Regions from separate parts of the Luteimonas fraxinea genome, predicted to be linked through region 3. Evidence: predicted binding sites of a transcription regulator. Region 3 holds the regulator's gene; each other region holds the start of a gene.

Region 1 (5,622 bases), 1.4 Mb from region 3:
GGCAACCGCAGCGAATGGCCGGCGTTGCTGCGTCGCTATCGCACCGCGTGTTCGGCGCGACTGGTGTGGCGTGACGTGCACGGTCTCGACGATGTCGACGCCACGCTGGCTGGCAGCACGGCGCTGGCGGAAACCTGCCTGACGCTCGCGCTCGACGCGCTGGAAGCGGAGTTCGCCCAGCGCTACGGCCAGGTGCGCGATGCCGACGGGAATGTCGTGCGTCTGGTCGTGTTCGGCCTCGGCAAGCTCGGCGGCGGCGAACTCAATTTCAGTTCCGACATCGATCTGATCTACGGCTTCGCGACCGCGGGCGAGAGTGATGGCGCGCGCGCACTCGCTGCCGAGGACTACTTCACCCGGCTGGGCCAGCAGCTCGCGAAGCTGCTCGACGAGAACACCGCCGACGGTTTCAGCCATCGCGTCGATCTGCGGCTGCGTCCGTTCGGCAGTGCCGGCCGTATCGCGCTGAGCTTCGCGGCGATGGAGCAGTACTTCCAGCACGAGGGCCGCGACTGGGAACGCTATGCCTGGCAGAAGGCGCGGCCCGTTGCCGGCGACATCCAGGCCGGCGAGCGGTTCCTGTCGCAGCTGCGGCCTTTCATCTACCGCCGCTATCTCGACTACGGCGCGCTCGACGGCCTGCGGCAGATGAAGGCGATGATCGCGGCCGAGGTCGCGCGCAAGGAATTATCCGACGACATCAAGCGCGGCGATGGCGGCATCCGCGAAATCGAATTTCTCGCCCAGGCCTTGCAGCTGATCCGCGGCGGCCGCGAGCCGGCGCTGCGCGACCGGCGTCTGTTGCCGACGCTCGAGGCCTTGCACGCGCATGCGCAGATCGATGCGGAGACGCTGGCGTTGCTGCAACGCGCGTATCGATTCCTGCGCCAGTTGGAGAACCGGCTGCAGATGCTTCGCGATGCGCAGACGCACATGTTGCCTGCCGATCCGCTGGACCGTCTGCGGATCGCGCGCGGAATCGGATATGCCGACTGGGACGCGCTCGTCGATGCACTGCGCGCTGTGCGCGCGTCGGTCGCGCAGGAGTTCGATGCGCTGTTTGCCGTGCGTAGCCAGCAGCGGGCGGTCGAGACGGATGACGATCTCGCTGGCTACTGGCGTGCGCTGCCCGAGGGCGGCGAGCGCGCGGTGCTCGAAGCCACGGGTTTCAATGACAGCACTGAAGTCGACGCGGCGATGCGCGATTTCGCGCGTTCCCCGAGCGTGCGCGATCTGTCCGACAGCGCGCGCACGCGACTGGACAGGCTCATGCCGGTACTGCTGCAGGCGTCCGCGCCCGCGGACCGTCCGCTGCAGGCGATCCGCCGGCTGCTCGCATTGCTTCACAACATCCTGCGGCGCGCGAGTTATCTGGCCCTGCTCGACGAACGCCCGGCGGCGCTGGCGCGTCTGGTCGATGTGGTCACGCGCAGCGCGTTTCTCGCCGAACGGCTCGCCGCGCATCCGTTGCTCCTCGACGAACTGCTCGACACGCGCGATGAAGGACCGCTGCTGCAGCGTGGCGAGATGGCCCAGGCCTGCGCGCGCGCGTTGCGGCAGCCGGATCTCGAAGCCGGCCTGCTGGATCTCAACGAGACCCGCCAGCAGCTGAGCTTCCGCATCGCGCTCGCGACGCTCGATGGGCGCCAGTCCGGACAGGACGCCACACGCCAGCTCGCGTGGCTGGCCGACGCGGTGGTCGACACCGTGCTGGCGCTGGCGATGCGCGATCTCGAATCCACGCATGGCGCGCTGCCTGACGCGCGGTTCGCGGTGATCGGCTACGGCAGCCTCGGCGGCGAAGAACTCGGCTTCGGTTCCGATCTCGACCTTGTATTCCTTTACGACGCGCCCGCCGATGCGCAATCCACCGGCGCGCGTCCGCTCGATGCACAGCGCTGGGCCGCGCGGCTGGGGCAGAAGATCGTCGCGCTGCTGGGCACCGTCACCGGCGGCGGCCGTCTTTACGACGTCGACGTGCGCCTGCGCCCGGACGGCGGCAAGGGGCTGCTGGTCTCGTCGCTGGCCAGCTACGCCGAATACCAGCGCGAGCGGGCCTGGACCTGGGAACACCAGGCGCTGGTGCGCGCGCGCTTCGTGGCCGGGCATGACGATATGGCTGCCGCGTTCGAAGACGTGCGCCGCGACATCCTGGCGACCCCGCGCGATCCGGCGAAGCTGCACGAGGACGTGCTGTCGATGCGCCGGCGCATGCGCGCCGAGCTGGACCGCAGCGCAGGCGACCGTTTCGATCTGAAGCAGGGCGCGGGCGGTCTGGTCGATCTGGAATTCCTGCTGCAGTGGCTGGTGCTGCGCGAGGCGGCGACGCGGCCTGCCTTGCTCGCGCCGCGCGCGACGCCGCTGCTGCTGGAAGCGGCGGGTGCAGAAGGCCTGCTCGATGCGGGCACCAGCGCCGGGCTGCGGGCGGCTCACGCCACGCTGCTGGAACTCGGGCTGGACTGCACGCTCGACCGCCGGACCCGGATCGTGGTCGAGACGCCCGAGCTGGAATCCGCACGCGAGACGATCCGTTGCGCTGCGGGTTGGACCTGAATGCGATGGTTTTCATGCGAGGTTGCCGGGCGGCGCCGCAGACTCGATTCCAGGATGCACAGTGACGGCCGGGAGCAGTGATAGTCCCGAACGTGAGTATGAGTCAACGAAATTTCCGAATTCGTTCTGTGAATGGAACACTCGGGAACTCCTGTGCGTCTTAGCAGTCATAGGTATCGACTGCTAACATCCCTCCCCATGAGCACGCAGACCATGTCCCACGCCCTGGTTGCCAACAGCCTCCCGACCCTCAACCCGCTGGGTTCGCTGGATGCCTACATCGGCGCCGTGCACCAGATCCCGGTGCTGTCGGTCGAAGATGAGCAGGCGCTGGCGCAGCGCTACCGCGACGACGACGATCTCGACGCCGCACGCGAGCTGGTGCATTCGCACCTGCGCTTCGTCGTGCACGTGGCCCGTGGCTACAACGGCTACGGCCTGCCGCTGGGCGATCTGATCCAGGAAGGCAATATCGGCCTGATGAAGGCGGTCAAGCGTTTCGACCCCGACGTGGGCGTGCGCCTGGTGAGCTTTGCCGTGCACTGGATCCGTGCCGAGATGCACGAGTTCATCCTGAAGAACTGGCGCATCGTGAAGGTCGCGACGACCAAGGCGCAGCGCAAGCTGTTCTTCAACCTGCGCAAGAGCAAGAAGCGTCTGGGCTGGCTCAACGCGAGCGAGGTCCGTGCGGTTGCTGCCGATCTCAACGTGTCCGAGCGCGAAGTGCTCGAGATGGAGTCGCGCCTGTCCGGTCGCGACATCGGTTTCGACGCGCCCGCAGGCGAGGACGACGACAACGCGCCGCCGGCGCCGGTCGCCTACCTCGTCGCACAGGATGAAGATCCCGCGCAGGCCTATGAGCGTCGCGACAGCGAGGGCAGCAAGCTGGATCTGCTGCGCGAAGGCATGGCCACGCTGGATGCGCGTTCGCGCGACATCATCAGCCGCCGCTGGCTCGACGACGAGCACAAGGTGACGTTGCAGGAACTGGCTGACGAGTACGGCGTGTCCGCCGAACGCATCCGCCAGGTCGAAGCCAACGCGCTGAAGAAGATGAAGGCGCTGTTCGCGGCCTGATCTTCGGCTCGAATGCGACATGTGAAACGGCCCGCGCAAGCGGGCCGTTTCTGTTTGAATCTCTAGTTCTTACAAGGAGGTAGGCATGAGATCGAAATGGCTGGACGCTGCGGTGGTCCTGACGCTTGGCACAGGACTGCTCTATGCAGGCGGCCACTATTACCGGCAGAGCTACTTGGCGACCTTCGGGTTGAGCGCCGAGCAGTTTCAGAAGAGCGGCGAAGCGCTGATGTTCTTCGGCTTTCATGCGGGACTGACAGGAGGTGCTAAATACCTCTTGTGGGGAATCGCAGTCCTGTATGCCGGTCTAGTCTTGCTGATCCTGTGGCTCGTGATCGGAAAAATGGCGCGGATTCAGATCAGATGGCGGGCGAGGCGAATCGCAAGCATCCGTGCATCGAGGCAGGTTCCCAGAAAGCGCCATCGTTCGCTGAAGATCCCTGCGTTGAACACGCTGGATAGAATCGCGACCGTACTACCAGCAGTATCGATCGCCTTCGGAGCAGTTCTGCTGGCTCTGGCCGGCGCCGAGAAGCTTGGGAAATCACGTGCCGAGAGTGTCATCGCGAACTTCGATGGCGTTTCTAGAGCGGCGTTGCGTTTGGACAACGGTGCGAGCGTTCGCGTGGGGCCATTGATCGTCTGCGATGACTCAGCTTGCGCCTATCTGATGCAGAAGGGCGTCCTAGTCCTGCGCCGCGATCATATTGTCAGCGCCAGCGTAACCACGCGATGACCGGATCGGTCACCACTTGAACAGCACCAGGCTGATCGCCAGCGCGGCCATGCCCGAGACCAGGCCGTACACCGTTTCGTGACCCTTGGCGTAGCGCTTGGCCGCGGGCAGCAGTTCGTCGAGGGCGAGGAAGACCATGACGCCGGCGATCAGGCCGAACACGACGCCGAACACCGGTTCGGACAGGAAGGGGCGCAGCACGGCATAGCCGATGAGCGCGCCGATGGGTTCGGCCAGGCCCGACAGCAGGCAGGCGAGGAAGGCGTAGAGCTTGTTGTTGGTGGCGAAGTACACCGGCACCGCGATCGCGATGCCTTCGGGAATGTTGTGGATCGCGATCGCAAAGGCGAGTGGCATGCCGACGCCCGGATTCTCGAGCGTCGCGAAGAACGTCGCCAGACCTTCGGGAAAGTTGTGCGCGGTGATCGCGACGGCGGTCAGCAGGCCGACGCGCTTGATGTAGCTGGTGTTGTGCTCGCGGAAGTAGGGATCGTCGACTTCCAGACGCTCGTGCGGGTTGGGCACCAGCCGGTCGATGGTGACGATGAAGAGCACGCCGCCGAGGAACGACAGCGTGCCCCAGGTGAAGCCGAGCTGCGGACCGTAGGCGTTGGTGAAGGCGAGGATCGACTTGTCGAGGATCTCGGTCAGCGACACGTAGACCATCGCGCCGGCGGCGAAGGCCAGGCCGAACGACAGCAGGCGCGCGTTCGGCTGCTTGGAGAACAGCACCAGCAGGCTGCCGAGGCCTGTGGCGAGGCCAGCCGCGGTGGTGACCGCGAGCGCGATCCAGAAGTTGTGGGTCGAGATTTCGAGCATGCGCGGAACGCCGGAACGTGTGGGGGGAGCGACTCAGCCTGGCTGCAGATCCGGCTTGGGTGGGCGCGCGGCCATGCTAGCCGATGCGCGGTGCGTCGGGCTCTTCGCTCGTCGGCTTGGTGACCGGTTCGGCATCGAGGGGCGGGCCGAAGATGATCCGCGCCGCGCGCTGGTAGCTCCAGTACGCCATGGTCCAGTTGAGCAGCACGACCACGCGGTTGCGGAAGCCGATCAGGAAGAACACGTGGGCGATCAGCCAGAACCACCAGGCGAGTGCGCCGGACAGTTTTAGCCGACCGAAGTGGACGACTGCGGCCATGCGCCCGATCGTGGCCAGGTTGCCGAAGTCGCGGTAGGCGAACGGCGTCGTCGCCTGCCCGCGCAGGCGCGCGCGGATGCTGGTCGCGACGTGCCGCCCCATCTGCTTGGCGGCCGGC
Region 2 (5,622 bases), 1.4 Mb from region 3:
TGAGCGTAGGAGCGCGGCCGGCGCCGTTGCCGCCGAGCGCCTGGCCGAAGGCGGCGAAGCCCGAATCGCTCGCGGCTGGCGCGTGCGCAGCACCCGCAGCGCCACGCGGCAACGCGACCTGCAGCATGCGCGTCTGCGGCGGATAGCAGATGCCCGCATCCGCGCAGCCCTGGTATTTCACTTCGACCTGCATCGTGTCGACGCCGTCGGCCGCCGCGCCGGTCAGCACGCCGGTGACCCGGCCGCGATAGGTCTCGACTTCGCCGAAGAATTCGTCGGTGTGCTTGCGGCCGGACGGCAACTGCAGCGGATTGGTCTTGAAGCCGCGTTCGACCCGCGCGCCCATGCGATGGCGATACAGGTAATAGCCGTCGGCGATGGCCCAGCGGATCTCGATCCGGTCCGGCGCCACCGCCTCGGCCGAGACCTTCAACGCTTCATCGACCGGCAACACATCGTCGAAACCGATGCCCTGCGCCCAGGCCGGCAGGCCGGCGAACAGCAGCATGCAGGCCATCAGCCACACGGCGAAGGAGCTGGGCCGGCGATCGCGGCCGGATATGACATCGGAGGAGGGCGCACGCATCGCGGCAGTATCGCAGGCCGTCACGGCCGATGCCCGAACGCAGGTTCAGCGCCCACCCCTCCCGCGGAGGGTGTCGGCGTGACCGCATCGGCGGTCTCGATTGCACGCACGCCCTGCGGTCGGTTTCCTGCGGGCGGCGTCTTGGCAGGGGACTGAAGCAGATCGAGCCCCCAGCGCCCTGCACGGCGTCTCCACGCGTCCGCCTCCACGCTGACGCGCCGCCGTGCGGACGCAGCATCCCGCCAGTGGGAGAAAGATGTCGCACGCATTACTGAACCGGTCGGTATAATTACTGATCTTCCCCAGACCAGCCGAATCGCCTGGCGATTCCCACAGAGTTCGATGCGCCCGATCATCTCTTTCCTTGCCGCAGCCGTTCTGGCTTGCGCTGCATTTCCCGCCGCCGCCCAGAGCGCCCCTGTCGATATCGGCATCGGTGCGTCCGCGACCCGCGAAAACGAAACCACCTTCGTCGCCAGCGTGGCCTGGCTGCCGGAATGGCGCCGCACGCAAAACGGTGTGCTGCGCTGGGATGTCGGCGCGGTCTACGTGCGTGGCCGCGACAACACGCGGTTCGATCTGTCCGAAGACGCTGGCGTGTTCCATGGCGGTGCCCGCTACGAGCGCAACAACGGGTTCGTCGCCGGTTTCGGTGTCGGCGTGCAGGCCGGGCGCACCAGTGCGCTGTCGGGCAATCCGCAGTTCGTCAGCACGGTCGGCTGGCGCTGGGAGCGCTTCTCGCTGCTGGCCCGGCACATCTCCAACGCCAGCATTAAGCAGCCGAACGACGGCGAGACGATGCTGCTCGCGGCGTGGCGCTTCCGCTGACGGCGGACTGACACCGCTCGCCTGATCCCGGCTTGCGTCCGATCAGGCGGCGACGTCTATACACCTCTGCACCTCAAGCGCCGCCGGCCTGCGGGTCGGTCGGCGGTCGCGATGTGTCCGCGTGTCTGCCGTCCTGGCGACCGCGCGCGCACCAGCGGACGGAAATTTTTCACGCCCGCCCTTGCATTCCGTTTCCCCGTGCCCATCTCCGGTCCCGTCCTGGTTCTACCGGGTGCGTGCGCCGCGGTTTCTGGCAGTCGCCCTATGCGAGTGCTAGAATTGGCGACCGATTTCTTTCCAATCAATTACTTAGCGAGGCTGTAATGAGCAACCTGAAGCCGCTTTACGACCGCATCGTGGTCAAGCCTGTCGAGGCCGAAGAGAAGAGCGCCGGCGGCATCCTGATTCCGGACAACGCCAAGGAAAAGCCCACCAAGGGTGAAGTCGTCGCCGTCGGCGAAGGCAAGGCCCTGGACAACGGCAGCGTGCGCGCGCCGAAGATCAAGGTCGGCGACATCGTGATCTACGGTCAGTACGCCGGCAGCGCCTACAAGGCCGACGGCATCGAATACAAGATCGTCAAGGAAGACGACGTCCTCGCGATCGTCGGCTGATCCGCAGCGGACGCACCGCGTCCGCGCGATCCCGCGATCGACCCGGCGGGCACCGCCCGCCCTTCAATCCCCTTTCATTTCTGAGGTAATACCGCAATGGCTGCGAAGGAAATCCGCTTCGGCGAAGACGCACGTTCCAAGATGGTGCGTGGTGTGAACATTCTCGCCAATGCCGTCAAGGCAACCCTGGGCCCGAAGGGCCGCAACGTCGTGCTCGAGAAGAGCTTCGGCGCGCCGACGATCACCAAGGACGGCGTGTCCGTCGCGAAGGAAATCGAGCTGGCCGACAAGTTCGAGAACATGGGCGCGCAGATGGTGAAGGAAGTCGCGTCCAAAACCTCCGACAACGCCGGTGACGGCACCACCACTGCGACCGTGCTGGCGCAGGCGCTGATCCGCGAAGGTTCGAAGGCCGTCGCGGCCGGCATGAACCCGATGGACCTCAAGCGCGGTATCGACCAGGCCGTCAAGGCTGCCGTCGCCGAACTGAAGAGCCTGTCCAAGCCGACGGCTGACGACAAGGCGATCGCGCAGGTCGGCACGATCTCCGCCAACTCGGACGAGTCGATCGGCACGATCATCGCCGACGCGATGAAGAAGGTCGGCAAGGAAGGCGTGATCACCGTTGAAGAAGGCTCGGGCCTGGACAACGAACTCGACGTCGTCGAGGGCATGCAGTTCGACCGCGGCTACCTGTCGCCGTACTTCGTCAACAACCAGCAGTCGATGTCGGCCGAGCTGGATGACCCCTTCATCCTGCTGTACGACAAGAAGATCTCGAACGTCCGTGACCTGCTGCCCGTCCTCGAAGGCGTGGCCAAGGCCGGCAAGCCGCTGCTGATCGTCGCCGAGGAAGTCGAAGGCGAAGCGCTGGCGACCCTGGTCGTCAACACGATCCGCGGCATCGTCAAGGTCTGCGCCGTCAAGGCACCGGGCTTCGGTGACCGTCGCAAGGCGATGCTCGAAGACATGGCCACCCTGACCGGCGGCACCGTGATCTCCGAGGAAGTCGGCCTGACGCTCGAGAAGGCGACCATCGCCGACCTCGGCCGCGCCAAGAAGATCCAGGTCTCGAAGGAGAACACCACGATCATCGACGGCGCCGGCGAAACCGGTGGCATCGAAGCCCGCATCAAGCAGATCAAGGCGCAGATCGAGGACACCTCGTCCGATTACGACCGCGAGAAGCTGCAGGAGCGCGTGGCCAAGCTGGCCGGCGGCGTTGCGGTAATCAAGGTCGGCGCATCGACCGAGATCGAGATGAAGGAAAAGAAGGCCCGCGTCGAAGACGCCCTGCACGCCACGCGCGCAGCGGTCGAAGAAGGCGTGGTCCCCGGTGGTGGCGTGGCGCTGGTGCGCGCGCTGCAGGCGATCGGCGAGCTCAAGGGCGCGAACGAAGACCAGAACCACGGCATCATCATCGCCCTGCGCGCGATGGAAGCGCCGCTGCGCGAGATCGTCACCAACTGCGGTGAAGAGCCGAGCGTCGTGCTCAACAAGGTTAAGGACGGCACCGGCAATTACGGCTACAACGCCGCGACCGGCGAGTACGGCGACATGATCGCGTTCGGCATCCTGGACCCCACCAAGGTCACCCGTTCGGCCCTGCAGAACGCGGCCTCGATCGCCGGTCTGATGATCACGACCGAAGCGATGGTCGCCGAGCTGCCGAAGAAGGAAGAGCCGGCGATGCCGGGCGGCGGCGGCATGGGCGGCATGGGCGGCATGGATTTCTGATCCAGCCCCATCCGCTGCACCGTTGACGAAAAACCCCGCCGCGAGGCGGGGTTTTTTTCCGTCTGGACGTTCTCGTGATTCCCGGGCGCCCGGATCGCTGGATCCTGTAATGTGACGTGTATCACCTTATGGTGAGATGGCAGGGCGGGTGCGCGGGGTGGCATACCGGCACGATCGCGGCGCGGATTCTTTCGGAACAGGGACTGGACGATGTGGCAGACAGGGACGACGCGCACTGGCGCGATGCACGGGGTGCGCGCGTGAGCAACGGACGCATGCACGATTTCCGCAAGGCCATCGGCAAGGCGCGCGCCTGGCAATGCGCATGGCCGATCGCGGTGTGGGTCGGAATGCGCTACGCGCTGACCGGCAACAGCGGACGCTTCCGCAGCCACGGCGGCTGGCGCGTGTCGCGCATCGTGCGCGGGTGACTGGCGCGTTTTGAGCAGGCCGGTTCAGCGCGTCCCTTCGCAGCGTTGATCCTGACGCGCATCGCGTCCGCAGCGTGCGCGCGGTAGCGGTGTGCGTGCAGGCAATCGTCACTGCCACTCGCTCATGCTTCAGCGATGCTGGCGAACTCTCCCGATCCGTGGTGGCGCGTGCACCGCAGCGGCCTGCGCCGCGCGGCTATCGTCGCGTGCGCGCTGTATCTGCTGTATCTCGTCGCAGCCAACGTGTTCCTCAACAGCGCGTTCGGCGACGGCGTGATCAACCGCAAGCCCGAGCGTTTCCATGCGCGCTGGGACTGGGCGATGAGCCTGTATCCAGGGCACATCCACGCGCGTGGCATCGTCATGGGCGGCCATGCGCGCACGAACCTGTGGACGATCGCCAGCCCGCGCGCCAACGGGCGCATCCGGATTCTGCCGCTGCTCGGACGCGAGATCACATTCGGCAGAATCCGCGCGCAGAACGTGTCGGTGCACGTCGCGCGCACGCCGCACGATCTGCCGACGACGGTGCGTCCCGGCAAGTCGCCGTGGACGATCCGCTTCGCCGCGATCACCACGCCGAGCCTGCTGCGGCTGGATTTCTACGACGCGCGTGTGACCGGTCACGGCGAGGCGCGCTTCGAATTCGAAAAGACGCTGCAGGGCGGCGCGATGGAAGTCGGTCCGTCCACGCTGACGATGCCGGACGCGACCCTTCAGATCAGCGACGTGACGGTGCTGCGCGAGGGCATGCTCGAGTTCGAGATCGCGATTCCCGCGCACATCCGCGAGCAGGCGCAGGGAGAGGAGAAGCTGGTGCTGCTCGATGCGCACATGCGCGTCGATGGTCCGGCGCCGGGCATCGATCTGGTCGCGCGCAACGACGACGCCCTGCCGATCGGCACATCCGGTTTTGTGGGTCATCTGCGCGCCGATCTGACCCTGGAGCGCGGCGTGCTGATGCCGGGCAGCCAGCTCGACTGGTCGGCGCCGGTGTATTCCAGCGCGGCCGACGGCACGCCGCTGCGACACCCGCTGGGCGTGGCCTTGCGCACATCGTCCGACGCGATCCTCGTCGCCGCGCGCGTGCCGGCGCCGGCGTCGGGCACGCCGTGGCTGCGTGCCGACCTGCGTGTTGCGGATCGCCGTATCGGCCCGGACGACTGGTTGCGACCGGTGCGCGCGCTGGGCGGCACGGTCGAGACGCAATGGCCGGCAGTGCCGCTGCGCTGGATCGACGTGATCCTGCGCGACGTCGACTGGCTGGCGTTCGACGGCCGCGCCGATCTCGACGCCGACGTGCGCCTGCACGAGGGGCAACTGCAGCCCGGCAGCCGCATCGATCTCGACCATGCAGCGCTGACCGCGCGCGTGCTCGACAACCGTTTCAGCGGCAATGCGCACGCCCGCATGCGGATGCGCGACG
Region 3 (5,622 bases):
CGTCGCCCAGCCGCGGCTCGTGCGCACGCATCCGCGCCAGATCGTGGCGCAGCGTCTGCAGCGCTTGTGGCAGGCCGAGATCGTCATCGCCGCGCATGCGCTCGAGTGCCGTGTCGCAGGTCTGGATCAGGCCAGCCGCGTTCGCGTGCCGGCGATGGCTCGCGAACAGGTCGGCCACCGCGTCGGCGGCGAGCGATTCGCCTTCGAGTTCGTCGAGCTGATGACGCAGCCAGTCGCGCCGCTCGGCGACATCGCCGATGCCGACCAGCGCGTCGCGCTCGTCGTGCAATGCGCGCCAGGCTTGCGCGGTCGCACGCACGTCGGCGAGCAGCGGACCATTGCCGGCCTGCGCATCGAGCAGCGCGAGCTGGCTGCCGCGAGCGAGCAGCGCCTGGTGTTCGTGCTGGCCGTGAATCTCGACCAGATGCCCGGCCAGTTCGCCGAGCTGGGTGATCGTCGCCGGCCGTCCGTTGATCCAGGCGCGTGAGCCGCCATCGGCGCGCAGCGTGCGGCGCAACTGGCAGGTTTCACCATCATCGAGTTCGTGCTCGCGCAGCCAGCGCAGCGCAGGCGCCGCATCGTCGAGTGCGAACTCGGCATGCAGTTCGGCGCGCTCGGCGCCATGGCGCACGATGCCGCTGTCGGCGCGCTGGCCCGACAGAAAACCGAGCGCGTCGACCAGCAAGGACTTGCCGGCACCGGTTTCGCCGGAGATGACGGTCAGGCCTGCGCCGAACTCCAGATCCGACTGGCTGGCGACGGCGAAATTGCGGATGGCGAGATGAGTCAGCATGGGTGCGGATTGTGCCTTGGCGCGTTGCGGACGAGTAGTTCGGCGAGTGGATCGGCATTCGACGGTGCGCTGAATACAGTGCGTCCGTCTCACAGCCGGAGAATGCAGCGCTTGCATCGCCCACAGGTGCACCGTATACCGCCCGCATGTCATCCGATCCCCGCCATCCGCTCGATCCGCGCGCCAGACAGCTGCTGCGCACGTTGATCTCGCGGCATATCCAGGACGGCGGGCCGGTCGGATCGCAGACTTTGGCCCGACATGCGGGCCTTGATGTCAGCGCGGCGACGATCCGCAACATCCTGTCGGATCTGGAAGATGCCGGCCTGCTGGCCTCGCCGCACACATCCGCCGGACGCGTACCGACCGCGCAGGGCTACCGCGTGTTCGTCGACTCGTTGCTGCAGGTCAAGCCGCTGCGCGCGCAGGAGATGGAGCGGCTGCGCGGGGAACTGGGCGGTGGCGGGCAGCAGTCGCTGCTCGGCAGCGCGTCGGAACTGGTCTCGGCGATGACCCATTTCGTCGGCGTCGTCTCGGTGCCGCGGCGCGAGCAGCTGGCATTCCGGCACATCGATTTCGTGGCGCTTGATGGTCAGCGGGTCATGGCGATCATCATCTTCGCCGACCACGAAGTGCAGAACCGCATCATCCAGACGCGGCGCAGCTTCGAGCCTGCGGAGCTGGAACGCGTCGCCAACTATCTCAACCAGCAGTACGCCGGACGCCCGCTGGGCGACATCCGTGCCGCGCTGGTCGACGAACTGCGCAATGCCCGCGACGAGATGGAAGCGCTGCTGTCGCAGACCATGGAACTCGCCGAACAGGCGCTGGTGCCGGGCGACGACGACATGCTGCTGGCCGGGCAGAACCGGCTGATCGGCGTGCAGGATCTGTCGGATCTCGACCGCCTCCGGGAACTGTTCGAGGCCTTCGCGCGCAAGCGCGAGATCCTGCAACTGCTCGAGCGCACGATCCGCGCGCCGGGCGTGCGCATCTTCATCGGTGAGGAAACCGGGCTGGCGCCGCTGGAAGGCATGTCGCTGGTGACCGCGCCCTATGGCGCCGGCGGCCGCACGCTGGGCGTGCTCGGCGTGATCGGCCCGACGCGGATGGCCTACGAGCGGGTCATCCCGGTGGTGCAGGCGACCGCCGCCGTGCTCGGCGCCGCGCTGCATCCTGAACCTTGAATCGCCGGCGGGCGGCCCCATAGCTGGTGCCGTTGGCGGCCAGACGACCGCCCCGGAACCCGACATGACCCAGCAGCACGATTCGCAGTCCCCCGATTCCCACGAGACCGATGGCCCGGAAGCGGCCTCGGTCGAGCAGCAACTGGCCGACCAGGTCGAGCGCCTCAGCGGCGAGCTCGAGCAGCTCCGCGCGCAGGTCCTGCTCGAACGCGCCGATCTCGAGAACCAGCGCAAGCGTCTGGCCCGTGAGGTCGAGAGCGCGCGCCGCTTCGCCAACGAACGCCTATTGGCCGCGCTCGTGCCGGTGTTCGATGCACTGGAAGCCGGCCTCGCCAATGCCTCCGATACCGATCCGCTGCGCAGCGGCGTCGAGCTCACCCTGCGCGAGCTGACCAAGGCGACCGAGTCGAACGGTCTGGCCACGCTGGCGCCAGCGCCGGGCGATCCCTTCAATCCTGAGCAGCACCAGGCGATGAGCATTGTCGATGTGCCAGGCGTGCCGCCGGGCGCAGTCGCCCAGGTGTTCCAGAAGGGCTATCTGCTCAACGAGCGTCTGCTGCGGCCCGCCATGGTCGTCGTCGCCAAGGCTGACTGAACGCCCCGGGCCCCGGCCCGATCGCGAATTCCGATGCGTCACACCGCTTGAACGCTGTGTTGCGTGTCCCCAGATCACGGTCATCGACGGTTCCGGCCGTCACCCAGACACATACCTTTTAGAGGAAGCAGCGCAATGGCAAAGATCATCGGCATCGACCTCGGCACGACGAACTCGTGCGTGGCGATCATGGACGGCGGCAAGGCCAAGGTCATCGAGAACAGCGAAGGCGATCGCACGACGCCGTCGGTCGTCGCCTACACCAAGGACGGCGAAGTGCTGGTGGGCGCGTCGGCCAAGCGCCAGGCCGTGACCAATCCGCACAACACCTTCTTCGCGGTGAAGCGCCTGATCGGCCGCAAGTTCAAGGACGGCGAAGTCCAGAAGGACATCGGCCTGGTGCCGTACAAGATCCTCGAGCACGACAACGGTGACGCCTGGGTGTCGACCAGTGACGGCAAGCGCCTGTCCGCGCAGGAAGTCTCCGCGCGCATCCTCGAGAAGATGAAGAAGACTGCCGAGGATTACCTGGGCGAGAAGGTCACCGAAGCCGTGATCACGGTGCCGGCGTACTTCAACGACAGCCAGCGCCAGGCGACCAAGGACGCCGGCCGCATCGCCGGTCTCGACGTCAAGCGCATCATCAACGAGCCGACCGCGGCCGCGCTGGCCTATGGCCTCGACAAGTCCGGCGGCGACCGCAAGATCGCCGTGTACGACCTCGGCGGCGGCACCTTCGACGTGTCGATCATCGAGATCGCGGAAGTCGACGGCGAGAAGCAGTTCGAAGTGCTGGCCACCAACGGCGACACCTTCCTCGGCGGCGAAGACTTCGACGCCCGCGTCATCGATTACCTGGTCGACGAGTTCAACAAGGACCAGGGCATCGACCTGCGCAAGGATCCGTTGGCGCTGCAGCGTCTGAAGGATGCGGCCGAGCGCGCGAAGATCGAGCTCTCCAGCTCGCAGCAGACCGAAGTGAACCTGCCGTACGTCACTGCCGACGCATCGGGCCCGAAGCACCTCAACATCAAGCTGACCCGCGCCAAGCTCGAGTCGCTGGTCGAGGAACTTGTGCGCAAGACCATCGAGCCGTGCCGCACCGCGCTCAACGACGCAGGCCTGCGCGCGTCCGACATCAACGAGGTGATCCTCGTCGGTGGCCAGACCCGCATGCCCAAGGTGCAGGCGGCGGTCGCCGAGTTCTTCGGCAAGGAGCCGCGCAAGGACGTGAACCCTGACGAAGCCGTGGCGATCGGCGCGGCGGTGCAGGGCGGCGTGCTGGCCGGTGACGTCAAGGACGTGCTGCTGCTCGACGTGACCCCGCTGAGCCTCGGCATCGAGACCCTGGGCGGTGTGTTCACCAAGATCATCGAGAAGAACACCACGATCCCGACCAAGGCCTCGCAGACGTTCTCCACCGCCGACGACAACCAGTCGGCCGTGACCGTGCACGTGCTGCAGGGCGAGCGCGAGCAGGCCCGCTTCAACAAGTCGCTGGCCCGCTTCGACCTCACCGGCATCGACGCCGCGCCGCGCGGCATGCCGCAGGTCGAGGTGTCGTTCGACATCGACGCCAACGGCATCCTGCATGTGTCGGCCAAGGACAAGAAGACCAACAAGGAACAGAAGGTCGAGATCAAGGCCGGTTCGGGTCTGTCGGACGACGAGATCGCCCGGATGGTCGCCGATGCCGAAGCGCATCGCGAAGACGACAAGAAGTTCCAGGAACTCGTCGGCGCACGCAACCAGGCCGATGCGCTGGTGCACGCGACGCGCACCGCGATCAGGGACAACGGCGACAAGGTGCCGGGCGACGTGATCGGCAATGCGGAGTCGGCGATCGCCGAGGTCGAGACCGCGATGAAGGGCGACGACAAGGCGCAGATCGAAGCCAAGTCCAAGCACCTCGAGGAAGTCGCGCAGCAGCTGTTCGCAGCCGCCGGCGCGGCGGGCCAGGGCGACGCCGGTGCGGCTTCGGGCGATGCGCCGAAGTCCGACGATGTCGTCGATGCCGAGTTCACCGAGGTCAAGGACGACGAGAAGAAGTAAGGGCGTCAGCAGAAGCTGCGTCAGGCGTTAGTGCACGACGGGCGCCATGCGCCCGTCGTGCCGTCGGCAGGGAGGCTGACATGGCACGACCGCATCACGATTTGAAGGTTTGGCAGGAGGCGATGGTGCTCGCGACCGAGATCTACGCCGCGACAGCTTCATTTCCCAACGACGAGCGTTTTGGCCTGGTATCGCAGTTGCGGCGTGCCGCGGTGAGCGTACCGTCCAACATCGCGGAAGGCTGCGCCCGTGCGAGCGATCGCGAGTTGCTGCACTTTCTGCATGTCGCGCGTGGATCGCTGGCGGAGTTGGACACCCAGCTCAGGCTCTCGGAACGCCTGGGGTTCGGTACTCAGGCTGAAACGCTGAGACAATGCGAAACCGTCTTTGCGCTGTTGGCTGGCTTCATCCGGTCGCGACGTATGTCACTGACGCCTCACAGGCCGCAACGCGGCCGACTCACAGGCCGCAACGCGGCCGACTGACCCGAAGACACAATGAGCAAACGCGATTACTACGAAGTGCTGGGCGTCACCCGCAGCGCGACCGAAGACGAACTGAAGAAGGCCTATCGCCGATGCGCGATGAAGCACCACCCTGACCGCAATCCCGGCGACGCGAGTGCCGAGGCTGCGTTCAAGGAGTGCAAGGAAGCCTACGAAGTGCTGTCGGACGGCGGCAAGCGGCGCATGTACGACCAGCACGGACACGCTGCGTTCGAGCACGGCATGGGCGGCGGCAATGCCGGCCCGGGCTTCGGCGGCGGCGCCGACATGGGCGATATCTTCGGCGACATCTTCGGCAACATCTTCGGAGGTGGCGGTGGCCGCGGGGGGCCGCGTCGTGGTGCCGACATCGGCTACGTGATGGAGCTCGACCTCGAAGACGCGGTGGGCGGCGTCGAAAAGCGGGTCGAACTGCCGACGCTCGCCGGTTGCGACGACTGCGACGGCAGCGGTTCGGAAGACGGCAAGCGCGAGACCTGTTCGACCTGC

Evidence for each region. The regulator HrcA, encoded in region 3, represses chaperone genes, less so after heat shock. The targets are predictions, from matches to a motif close to TTNGCACTCNNNNNNNNNGAGTGCNAA.
Region 1: rpoH (RNA polymerase sigma factor RpoH) is a predicted target of HrcA. The motif match lies at 2,714-2,740, and genes of this name have one in related genera.
Region 2: LU699_RS05100 (co-chaperone GroES) is a predicted target of HrcA. The motif match lies at 1,665-1,691, and genes of this name have one in related genera.

What each region holds. Positions count from the first base shown of each region.
Region 1 is NZ_CP089507.1:1,141,518-1,147,139, reverse strand. It holds gene glnE (bifunctional [glutamate--ammonia ligase]-adenylyl-L-tyrosine phosphorylase/[glutamate--ammonia-ligase] adenylyltransferase) at 1-2,553, shown strand, start outside; gene rpoH (RNA polymerase sigma factor RpoH) at 2,752-3,630, shown strand; gene LU699_RS05035 (hypothetical protein) at 3,716-4,366, shown strand; gene zupT (zinc transporter ZupT) at 4,376-5,185, opposite strand; gene LU699_RS05025 (NAD(P)/FAD-dependent oxidoreductase) at 5,262-5,622, opposite strand, start outside.
Region 2 is NZ_CP089507.1:1,156,019-1,161,640, reverse strand. It holds gene LU699_RS05110 (protein-disulfide reductase DsbD family protein) at 1-586, opposite strand, end outside; gene LU699_RS05105 (acyloxyacyl hydrolase) at 929-1,414, shown strand; gene LU699_RS05100 (co-chaperone GroES) at 1,738-2,028, shown strand; gene groL (chaperonin GroEL) at 2,125-3,765, shown strand; gene LU699_RS05090 (hypothetical protein) at 4,026-4,196, shown strand; gene LU699_RS05085 (hypothetical protein) at 4,332-5,622, shown strand, end outside.
Region 3 is NZ_CP089507.1:3,751,873-3,757,494, forward strand. It holds gene recN (DNA repair protein RecN) at 1-793, opposite strand, end outside; gene hrcA (heat-inducible transcriptional repressor HrcA) at 940-1,980, shown strand; gene grpE (nucleotide exchange factor GrpE) at 2,045-2,575, shown strand; gene dnaK (molecular chaperone DnaK) at 2,711-4,627, shown strand; gene LU699_RS17150 (four helix bundle protein) at 4,708-5,112, shown strand; gene dnaJ (molecular chaperone DnaJ) at 5,125-5,622, shown strand, end outside.